3 regions of the Rhizobium sp. 10N427 genome follow, and region 3 is predicted to be linked to each of the others. Evidence: predicted binding sites of a transcription regulator. Region 3 holds the regulator's gene; each other region holds the start of a gene.

Region 1 (3,219 bases), on a different contig from region 3:
TCGGTGCCGGCGTTGCGGCCAGCACAAGCGCGCCGGTCGCCGCCGAGCCAGTCCAGTAGGCTTCGTCAGGATCCGTTAAAATTTTAGCGGCTGCTTGAACGCCTCTCTTACGACTTGTCTGTTATTCCGCGAACATTGGGGTAGCAAACGGGGTGTTTCATGGCCTGGAAGCTTATGCTTGCAAGTGCGGTTGCAATGGCTGCGCGCACGGTGCCGTATGCTGTGGCGATGCCGCGCGGCAAATCCTTCATCGCGCATTCGAGCGACCATCTGCCGATGAAGTCGACGCCGATCAACCCTGACTGGGTGGTCAGCGGTGACCCGCAGGCCCGCACCGCCGAGCACTCGCGCGGCCACGACGAAGCTTCGCTGACGGCAATCTGGGATTGCACCGCCGGTGAATTCCGTTGGTTCTTCGGCTGGGACGAGACGGTGATGATCATCGAAGGAGAGGTCCATATCACCGCCGAAGACGGCACCGAGCGCACACTCCGCGCCGGCGACGTCGCCTTCTTTGCCGGCGGCACCTGGGCCAGCTGGCGGGTCGACAATTACGTCCGCAAGGTTGCCTTCCTGCGCAAGCCTTTCCCGAAGCCGGTGGCGCTCGCCTACCGCCTCCGCAACATGCTGCGCAACACCGGACAGCAGGGCCTCGCGGCCTGAAGAAACCTTGATCGCGATATCACGAAGCCATTGATTGGCCGTTGCGTTCGGCCGTCTTGCGACCTACATCTGTCCGGCATTCAGTGAGGGACGGAAATGGCCAAGATCAAGAACGTAGCGGTCCAGATGGACCATGTTTCGGGCATCAACATCGCAGGCGATTCCACCTTCGCCATGAGTCTCGAGGCACAGACCCGGGGCTACAAGCTCTTTCACTACACGCCGGATCGTCTGAGTTTCCGCGATGGCCAGGTCTTTGCCTCGGTCGAGCCTATGATCCTGCGCGACGTCAAGGGCGACCATTTCGAGCTCGGCGTGCCCGAGCGCATCGATCTCTCGACCATGGATGTCGTCCTGCTGCGTCAGGATCCGCCCTTCGACATGGCCTATATCACCTCCACGCATCTGCTTGAGCGCATCCACCCGAAGACGCTCGTCGTCAACGATCCGGCCTGGGTGCGCAACTCGCCGGAAAAGATTTTCGTCACCGAATTCGCCGATCTGATGCCGAAGACGCTGATCACCAAGGATGCCGCTGAAATCCGCCGCTTCCGCGATGAAATGGGCGATATCATCCTCAAGCCGCTCTACGGCAATGGCGGCGCCGGTGTCTTCCATTCGACCAAGGACGACCGCAACCTCTCCTCGCTGCTCGAAATGTTCGGCCAGCTGTTCCGCGAGCCCTTCATCGCTCAGCAATACCTGCCGGACGTGCGCAAGGGCGACAAGCGGATCATCCTTGTCGATGGCGAGCCTGTCGGCGCCATCAACCGCGTTCCGGCCGAGCATGACAGCCGCTCAAACATGCATGTCGGCGGCCGCGCCGAGGCGACCGAGCTGACCGCGCGCGAGAAGGAAATCTGCAAGCGCATCGGCCCGGCTCTGAAGCAGCGCGGGTTCCTGCTCGTCGGCATCGACGTCATCGGTGACTACATGACGGAGATCAACGTTACCTCTCCGACCGGCTTACGCGAAGTCGCCAAGTTCGGCGGCGCCGATATTGCCAGTCTTCTCTGGGATGCCATCGAGCGCAAGCGTCCCTAAAACGGGTGTTTTGTTCTCATTTTGACGGCCCGATACAACCCGCTGCAACCTGAACGCAGCGGTTGCGGGAATCTGTTCGTTTATTGTTCTTGTTTTATTCTGTTTTCCATGCCAGATTGCAATTGACGGCCATGATGGGTCGTAAAACGCGATGTAGTTGGTTGCGGGGGCAGGGGGCATGGTCGCGCGCGTCAGTACGGTTGCATTTCAGGGCATTGAGGGCGTGCCGGTCGAGGTCCAGGTGATGGTCGCTCCGGGCAAGGTCGGCATGCAGATCGTCGGTCTTCCCGACAAGGCCGTAGCGGAAAGCCGCGAGCGGGTTCAGGCGGCCCTTCATGCGTTGGGGCTGGCGCTTCCGGCCAAGCGGGTCACCGTCAATCTGGCACCCGCCGATCTTCCAAAGGAAGGCTCGCATTTCGATCTGCCGATCGCGCTCGGCCTGATGGCGGCGCTCGGCGCCATTCCGGGCGATGCGCTGGCGGATTATGTCGTGCTCGGCGAACTCAATCTGGATGGCACGATTGCTCCCGTTGCCGGTGCGCTTCCGGCGGCGATCGGTGCCAACGGCCTTGGCAAAGGCCTGATCTGCCCGGCCGACAGTGGCCCGGAAGCGGCATGGGCCGGGGCCGGCCTCGATATTCTGGCGCCGAGAAGCCTGATCGCGCTCGCCAATCATTTCCGCGGCACGCAGGTCCTGTCGCGCCCCGAGCCGTCGATCCGCGCCAACGCCGCCAACCTGCCCGATCTTGCCGATATCAAGGGTCAGGAAAGCGCCAAGCGCGCGCTCGAGGTCGCCGCTGCCGGGAATCATAATCTGCTGATGGTTGGGCCTCCCGGTTCGGGAAAATCGATGCTCGCCGCGCGGCTGCCGTCGATCCTGCCGCCGCTTTCGGCTGCCGAGCTACTCGAGGTCTCGATGATTCACTCGATCGCCGGGCAGCTCTCCGGCGGCAAGCTTTCCGATCGCCGTCCATTCCGCACCCCGCACCACTCAGCGACCATGGCCGCCATGGTCGGCGGCGGTCTGCGGGCGAGGCCCGGTGAGGCGTCGCTTGCCCATCACGGCGTCCTCTTTCTCGATGAGTTTCCGGAATTCTCGCCGCAGGCGCTCGATGCATTGCGTCAGCCGCTGGAAACCGGCGAATGCATCATCGCCCGCGCCAATCACCGTGTTTCCTATCCGGCCAGTATCCAGCTTGTCGCCGCCATGAACCCCTGCCGTTGCGGCATGGCTGGAGAGCCCGGCCACAGCTGCGCCCGCGGGCCGCGCTGCCAGTCCGACTATCAGGGGCGGATCTCCGGCCCGCTGATGGATCGCATTGATATCCGCATCGACGTGCCTGCCGTCTCCGCCACCGACCTCATCCGGCCGATGCCGGCTGAGGCGAGCGGCACGGTGGCGGCCCGCGTTGCGCGGGCGCGAGACTTGCAGGCCGACAGGTTCATCGCTGCAGGTCTCGGCGGCATCGTCACCAACGCGCGCTGCTCGACGGCGCTCATCGAGAAATACGC
Region 2 (3,219 bases), on a different contig from region 3:
ACCGATCCTTCTCATTCCCAGGCGCTGGCGCTGGCTGAAAGCCTCGAAGCGGCACGGTGCCGGCCTGCTGCGGATGTCGAGCTGGAGGCGTTGATGCGCACCGCGATCGCAGATCACCGTGAGGGCGCCCTGGCGCGCGCCGAATCCGGCTATCGCCGCATCATCGAAGCGGTGCCTGGGCACTTTGCCGCCCTGCATCAGCTGGCGCTCGTGCTGTTGCAGCAGGGCCGCCTCGATGCCGCAAAGTCGTCGATCCTTGAGGCGCTGGCCGCCGGGCCTGGCAATGCGGCCGCCCATTGCACCTGCGGCAATATCCTTGCCGCTCTGTCCGAGGATGCTGCGGCCATCGCCAGCTATGAGCGCGCCATCGCCCTCTCGCCGTCCTATGCCGCGCCCTTCAACAATCGCGGCAATGTTCTGCGCCGGATAGGCCGGCTGGAGGATGCGGCGGAAAGCTATTCGCGAGCCCTCGAACTGGCGCCCGATCACGCCCAGGCGGCGCTGAACAAGGCGGCCGTGCTGGCGCAGATCAACGCGATGGCCGTCGCTTAGCGGTCGCGCTTGCCGCTGCCGAACGTGTAACCGGTCTCGACGGTGTTCTTGCCGAACTTTTCGCGCAGCTTGTCCATCGCCGCTTCAGCGGCGGCGCGGCGGGTCGATTGCTCGTCGATCAGATCGGGCGGATCGGCACGGCCGGGATCGCATAGATCGGAAACGCCGATCCCGATCAGCCGGAATTTTGTGCCGTCGGTCTCCCGTTCAAGCAGCTCAACGCCGGTGCGGAAGATCCGGTCGGCAAGCTGCGTCGGGTCTTCGAGCCGCCTGTTGCGCGTCCGTAGCTTGAAATCCGCAGTCTTCATCTTCAGCACGACGGTATGGCCGGCGATGTCATCCTTCTTCAGCCGCCAGGACACTTTCTCGGAGAGGTTCCGCAGGATCGGCACGAGATCCTCGTGGCGGGAAATGTCTTCGAAGAAGGTGGTTTCCGACGAGACGCTTTTCGCTGCCTCGTTGAGATGCACCTCGCGGTCGTCGATGCCGCGGGAGAGCCGGGCGAGGCGCTGGCCCATGCTGCCATAGCGGCGCATCAGGTCGGTCTCTTCCATCTGCTGCAACTGACCGATCGTCCGGATACCGTCGGCCTCCAGCGTCGCCGCGAAGGCCTTGCCGACGCCCCAGATGGTCGTTACCGGGCGCGGCGCCAGGAACTCGACAGCCTCTTCACGCCCGATGACCGAAAAGCCGCGGGGCTTCTGCAGGTCGGAAGCAACCTTGGCGAGGAACTTGCAGTAGGAAAGCCCGACCGACACGCTGATGCCGATCTCCTTCTCCACCCGCCGTACGAATTTCGCCAGCGTCCGGGCAGGGGGATCGTTGTGCAGGCGCTCGGTGCCGCCGAGTTCCAGGAAGGCCTCGTCGATCGACAGCGGCTGCACCAGCGGCGTCAACTCCTGCATCATCGACCTGACCTCGCGGCCGACCCTGACATATTTCTCCATGTCGGGCCGGATGACGATCGCCTGCGGGCAGGCTTCCAGCGCCTTGAACATCGGCATGGCGGAGCGCACGCCATGAATGCGGGCGATATAGCAGGCGGTGGAAACCACGCCGCGCTTGCCGCCGCCGATGATCACGGGCTTGTCGGCGAGCTCGGGATTGTCGCGTTTTTCGACCGCCGCATAAAAGGCGTCGCAGTCGATATGCGCCAGCGTCAGGCCGTAAAGCTCCTTGTGCCGGACAAGCCGCGGGCTTCCGCAGCTGACACAGCGGCGCGTCTCCGCCTTCTGCTCGGCAAGGCAGTCGCGACAGAAGCCGGGTGTCTTGTCAGGTGCAGCCAAAGTCATCACGGGAACAAATATTGAACATCGCGACATTACGCTCTAAGTTCTTGAGTCTCAAGACAGAGGAGCGCCGTGGCGTTGGATAACAAACGGCATTTTGGGGCCGTTGGATCGATGAAGACAGCGGATCAGCCGCGGCCACTGCCGCCGGAGGCGCCAAAGTGTTCGCCGATATGAACAGATGCCTCCGCCCACCCCTTGATCCGGGCAATGCCTTCCATGGCCGAAGGGGCAAAGCGATGAATGTCCGACTCCGGCATCAGGTGCAGCAGCAGGCAATCCTCGACATGTTCGTGGACGGAATGAAGGTTGCGGACCATGTCGTCGATAAAGGCAACGGGCACGTCCCGCGCACCGTGAAGCGCCTTGACGATCGGCCCCTTGGGCTGCAGCGACGCCAGAAGCGGGTAATGCAGCTCGAAGCGGTCGAGCAATCTGCGGCGCTGGTCGCGATAGACGGGCGGCATGGCCGTCAGGAGCACGATGTCGGCGGTGCCGGAAAGGCGCGCCAGAGTTTCCTCTGCAAGCAGAAGCGGCGCCTGCCACTCTTCCTGCCGCTCGAAAAAGGTTTCGATCAGCCGGCTGACAGTGACTTCGTCAGCCGCTGTCCCGTCCGGCGTTTCGATGTTTCCGTGCAGCTTGAACGATCGCGGCACCAGCCGGTAGCCCTCGCTCTCAAGAAAGCGTTCGAACGGCACGATGAATTGCAGCACGACGTCATCGACGTCGCAGACGATCAGGGGCCGGTCGGCGAGCCGCACATGCGATGTGTCGAGGTGCTCGATCTCGGCCACGGTCAATACTGCCCCGAATCGAGACCGGGCGACGAGAAATGCTGCCAGGCAGCCGTCAGCGCCTCGGGCGGCGTGCCGCTCGCCTGGCAGAAAGCCAAGGCTGTCGGCTCATGCTGCATGACGAAGTCGAGCATGCCGGAAAGGAAGGCCGTATCGTTGATCGCGTTGCGCACCTGGGCCGGTTCAATGCCGGTCAGCGCAAGAAAACGCGAAAACATGTCGGGTTCATTTGCAAGCCAGCCGAGTACGGCGATCGCCGTTTCATGCGGATCCCTGGCCAGTTGTTTAGAGGTCTTGAAGTTGCTTTGCATTTCGCTGGGTAAGTTACCTTTTTTTCAACCAAATACCGGTAGCTTGCCGCTATCGGTTTCGTCGAGCCGCGCGTTCGCAGGTCGCTTCTTGTCAGGCGGACATTTGCAGGGACGGAACATAGGAACGAGCTTGCCATGCCCAAACAGGTGATGATTGTAGAAGATAATGAGCTCAACATGAAGCTCTTTCGCGACCTGATCGAGGCCTCGGGATATACGACCATTCAGACCCGGAACGGCATGGAAGCGCTTGATCTTGCTCGAAAACACCGT
Region 3 (3,219 bases):
TGCCATTTCCGGTCTCAACATGGCGCTGTCGGCAGGCATCTTCTTCGTCGGCTTCCGCAGCGTGCTCAGCCTGTTTCCGGCTGTCGTCCAGGCCTATCCCGTCAAGAAGATCGCCGCAGCCGGTGCGCTTGCCGCCGTCACCGCCTATTTCCTGATCTCGGGCTTCGCCGTCTCCGCCGAACGCGCCTTCATCATGATGGCGATCATGTTGGCCGCAGTCTTCTTCGACCGGCCGTCGATCAGTCTGCGCAACGTAGCCCTATCGGCGCTGGTGATCATTGTCCTCTCGCCCTTGGAGATCATGGGACCAAGCTTCCAGATGTCCTTCGCCGCGACACTGGCCCTCGTCGCGGGCTATGCGCTCTGGAAGGAGAGGCCGGTGCGCGACCGGCCCTTCGCAAAGTTTCGCGCAGTCAGGATGCTGTCTTCCGCCGCGGCGTTCTTCGGTGGCATTCTGCTGACCTCCGTCATCGGCGGCTTCTCGACCGCGTTGTTCTCGGTCGAGCACTTCCACCGGCTGACGGCCTATGGCCTGCCAGCCAATCTCGCTGCCATGCCGATCATCTCCTTCATCATCATGCCGTTCGGCCTCATTGCCATGCTGCTGATGCCCTTCGGCCTCGATGCATGGGCGTGGCAGGTGACGGGCTTCGGGCTCGATCTGGTGATCGCCATCGCCAGGACGGTTGCTTCATGGGGCGGCGATATCGGCGTCGGGCGCCTGGCGTCTTGGTATTTTCCCGCGGCGGTGACAGGTTTCCTGCTGCTGACTTTGCTGCGCAGCCGCATGCGCCATCTAGGCACCGCGATCTTGGTGGCATCGACGACAGCCGCCGCGATGTTGGGAGGTCCTCCGCCGCCGAAAATCGTGATTGCCGAGGACGGGAGCATGGCGGGCATCGTCAGTGACAACGGCCTCGCCACCAATCGCGAGCGGCCACCGGGCTTTATCTTTGATCAATGGAGGCGCGCTCTGGTGATCGATAAGCATTTGTCACCGGCGTTCCCGGCGCTCCCGGATATTCCAACCGCACCGCGCGGTGAAAGGCTGAAACTGACAGAGGCACAGCAGAACGACACCATGAACGCGATCAAGGCCAGTGCGACGGGCGAGCGCTTCTCATGCGTGAAAAAGGCCTGGTGTACGGCGAAGCTCGACAGTGGTTCGATCCTGACCGTGATCGAGAATGCGGCGTTCCTTGGCCCAGCCTGCGACATATCCGATATCGTCGTCACACCGGTTCGCCTGCGCCTCGATACCTGCCGCTCAGGCGCCCTGCTTTTCACCGGGGAGACACTGCGGAAGACAGGCGCTGTCGAGCTTCGTTTCCCCAATGGGATCGCCGAAATCACCACATCATTCGAGGGTCTCGACCGGCCCTGGACCGGCCACCGCGCCTACGATTGGCGCAGCGGCACTTTTGGTGAAAGCGAGACGCTCAGTGATAGCGGCGGATAAGGCCAACGAGCTTGCCCTGAACCTTGACGCGGTCCGGTCCGAAAATACGGGTTTCGTAAGCCGGGTTGGCAGCTTCGAGCGCAATGGATGCACCCTTGCGGCGAAAGCGCTTCAGCGTTGCCTCTTCGTCATCGACGAGAGCAACGACGATATCACCGGCATTGGCGGTATTGGTGTTGCGGATGATGACCGTATCGCCGTCGAAGATGCCGGCCTCGATCATCGAGTCGCCCTTGACCTCAAGAGCATAATGTTCACCGTTTCCGAGCATGTCGGCGGGAACAGTGATGTCGTGTGTGTTCTGCTGGATCGCCGAAATCGGCACACCGGCTGCGATCCGGCCCATGACCGGCACGGAGATCGACGTGTGATTGTCCTCGTTCGCCGGCTTCGGCGGCGCGACGGGCTGCGGCTTGCCAAGGCTGCCTTCGATGACGCTCGGCGAGAAGCCGCGGCGCGGCTGAATGCTCGGGCTGTAGGCTTCCGGAAGCTTGATGACCTCGAGTGCGCGCGCCCTGTTCGGTAGGCGGCGAATGAAGCCACGTTCTTCCAGAGCCGTGATCAGGCGATGGATGCCCGACTTGGAAGCCAGGTCGAGCGCATCCTTCATCTCGTCGAAGGACGGCGGTACGCCGGACTCCTTCATCCGCTCGTGAATGAAGAGGAGAAGCTCCTGTTGTTTGCGCGTCAGCATCGAAGTCTTTCCCCAGATTCGTGAAACAAAGCCAGAACGGACACTATATGTTCCATATGTGTTCCGCAAGTGCCTAAATATTGGTAAAACTTCCGATGATTTTTCGTCGTTTTTGAAAGTTTATTTGCCGCATTGGTGATCCACGCTTGCGCTTTGCCGGGCAGGGCGTGCAAATCTCTGCCGGCTTCACCGGAGGAACCGCCATGACGCATCCGCTCGATCATCTGGTACTGCCCGTGACCCATATCGACGTTGCCCGCGAGCGACTCGGGCGTCTCGGTTTCACCGTCGCGGCCGATGGCCGTCATCCGTTCGGAACGGAGAATGCCTGCGTCTTCTTGGCCGACAAGACCTATCTCGAACCGCTCGGTGTCGCGAGCCAAGCGGAGTGCGACGCGGCAGTCGCGAAGGGCAACAGCTTCGTCGCCCGCGATCAGGCCTTCCGCTTCCGCTGCGGCGATGATGGTTTTTCAGCCATCGTCTTCGGCACCGATGATGCCGATGCGGACAAGGCTTCCTATGACGGCGCGCAGCTCAGCGGCGGTGATATGGTCGAATTCTCGCGGCCGATCGTCATGCCCGACGGAACGCAGGCGACAGGCGCCTTCAAGCTCGCCTTTGCCGCCGATCTCCGGGCACCCGATGTCTTCTTCTTCGCCTGCCAGCGGATCAACGCCTTTCCGGCCGATCGCAAGGCACTGGAAACCCATGCAAACGGCGTCACCGGCATCAGCGAGATTGCCCTGAGCGCTGAGGATCCGCAGGCCTTCGCCGAATTTCTGGAGACGGCCAGCGGTGGAGTGGAGCCTAAGGAGGCGGCACTCGGCCTATCCTTCGAATTGCCGAACGGGAGACTTTCCATCTTCTCGAACGAGGGCATGGAGGCCTATTTCGATGCCGAGCCACTTGTCACCGATAACGGCCTCAGGGCGCGCGCAATCGTCTTTTCGGTCGGTGATCTGGCCGTGACAGCGGCGCATTTGGCTGCTAACGGGATCACCCATGTCAGTATGAACAATCGTCTGCTGGTGAAGCCGGCGCCGGGACAAGGCGCAATCTTTGCCTT

The links. The regulator LexA, encoded in region 3, represses DNA repair genes until DNA is damaged. The targets are predictions, from matches to a motif close to TGTTCNNNNTGTGTTCNG.
Region 1: the regulator LexA is predicted to act here: its motif matches at 1,781-1,798, upstream of AC1DIJ_RS10750 (YifB family Mg chelatase-like AAA ATPase).
Region 2: the regulator LexA is predicted to act here: its motif matches at 1,848-1,865, upstream of AC1DIJ_RS19405 (DNA polymerase IV).

Annotation. Positions count from the first base shown of each region.
Region 1 is NZ_JBFTID010000004.1:206,294-209,512, reverse strand. Features, by position in the region: gene AC1DIJ_RS10765 (sn-glycerol-3-phosphate ABC transporter ATP-binding protein UgpC) at 1-59, shown strand, start outside; gene AC1DIJ_RS10760 (cupin domain-containing protein) at 160-663, shown strand; gene gshB (glutathione synthase) at 760-1,707, shown strand; gene AC1DIJ_RS10750 (YifB family Mg chelatase-like AAA ATPase) at 1,886-3,219, shown strand, end outside.
Region 2 is NZ_JBFTID010000009.1:51,222-54,440, reverse strand. Features, by position in the region: gene AC1DIJ_RS19410 (GNAT family N-acetyltransferase) at 1-552, shown strand, start outside; gene AC1DIJ_RS19405 (DNA polymerase IV) at 549-1,844, opposite strand; gene AC1DIJ_RS19400 (hypothetical protein) at 1,970-2,635, opposite strand; gene AC1DIJ_RS19395 (DUF3572 domain-containing protein) at 2,638-2,946, opposite strand; gene AC1DIJ_RS19390 (response regulator) at 3,082-3,219, shown strand, end outside.
Region 3 is NZ_JBFTID010000020.1:38,023-41,241, forward strand. Features, by position in the region: gene AC1DIJ_RS27870 (ComEC/Rec2 family competence protein) at 1-1,459, shown strand, start outside; gene lexA (transcriptional repressor LexA) at 1,440-2,153, opposite strand; gene AC1DIJ_RS27880 (VOC family protein) at 2,357-3,219, shown strand, end outside.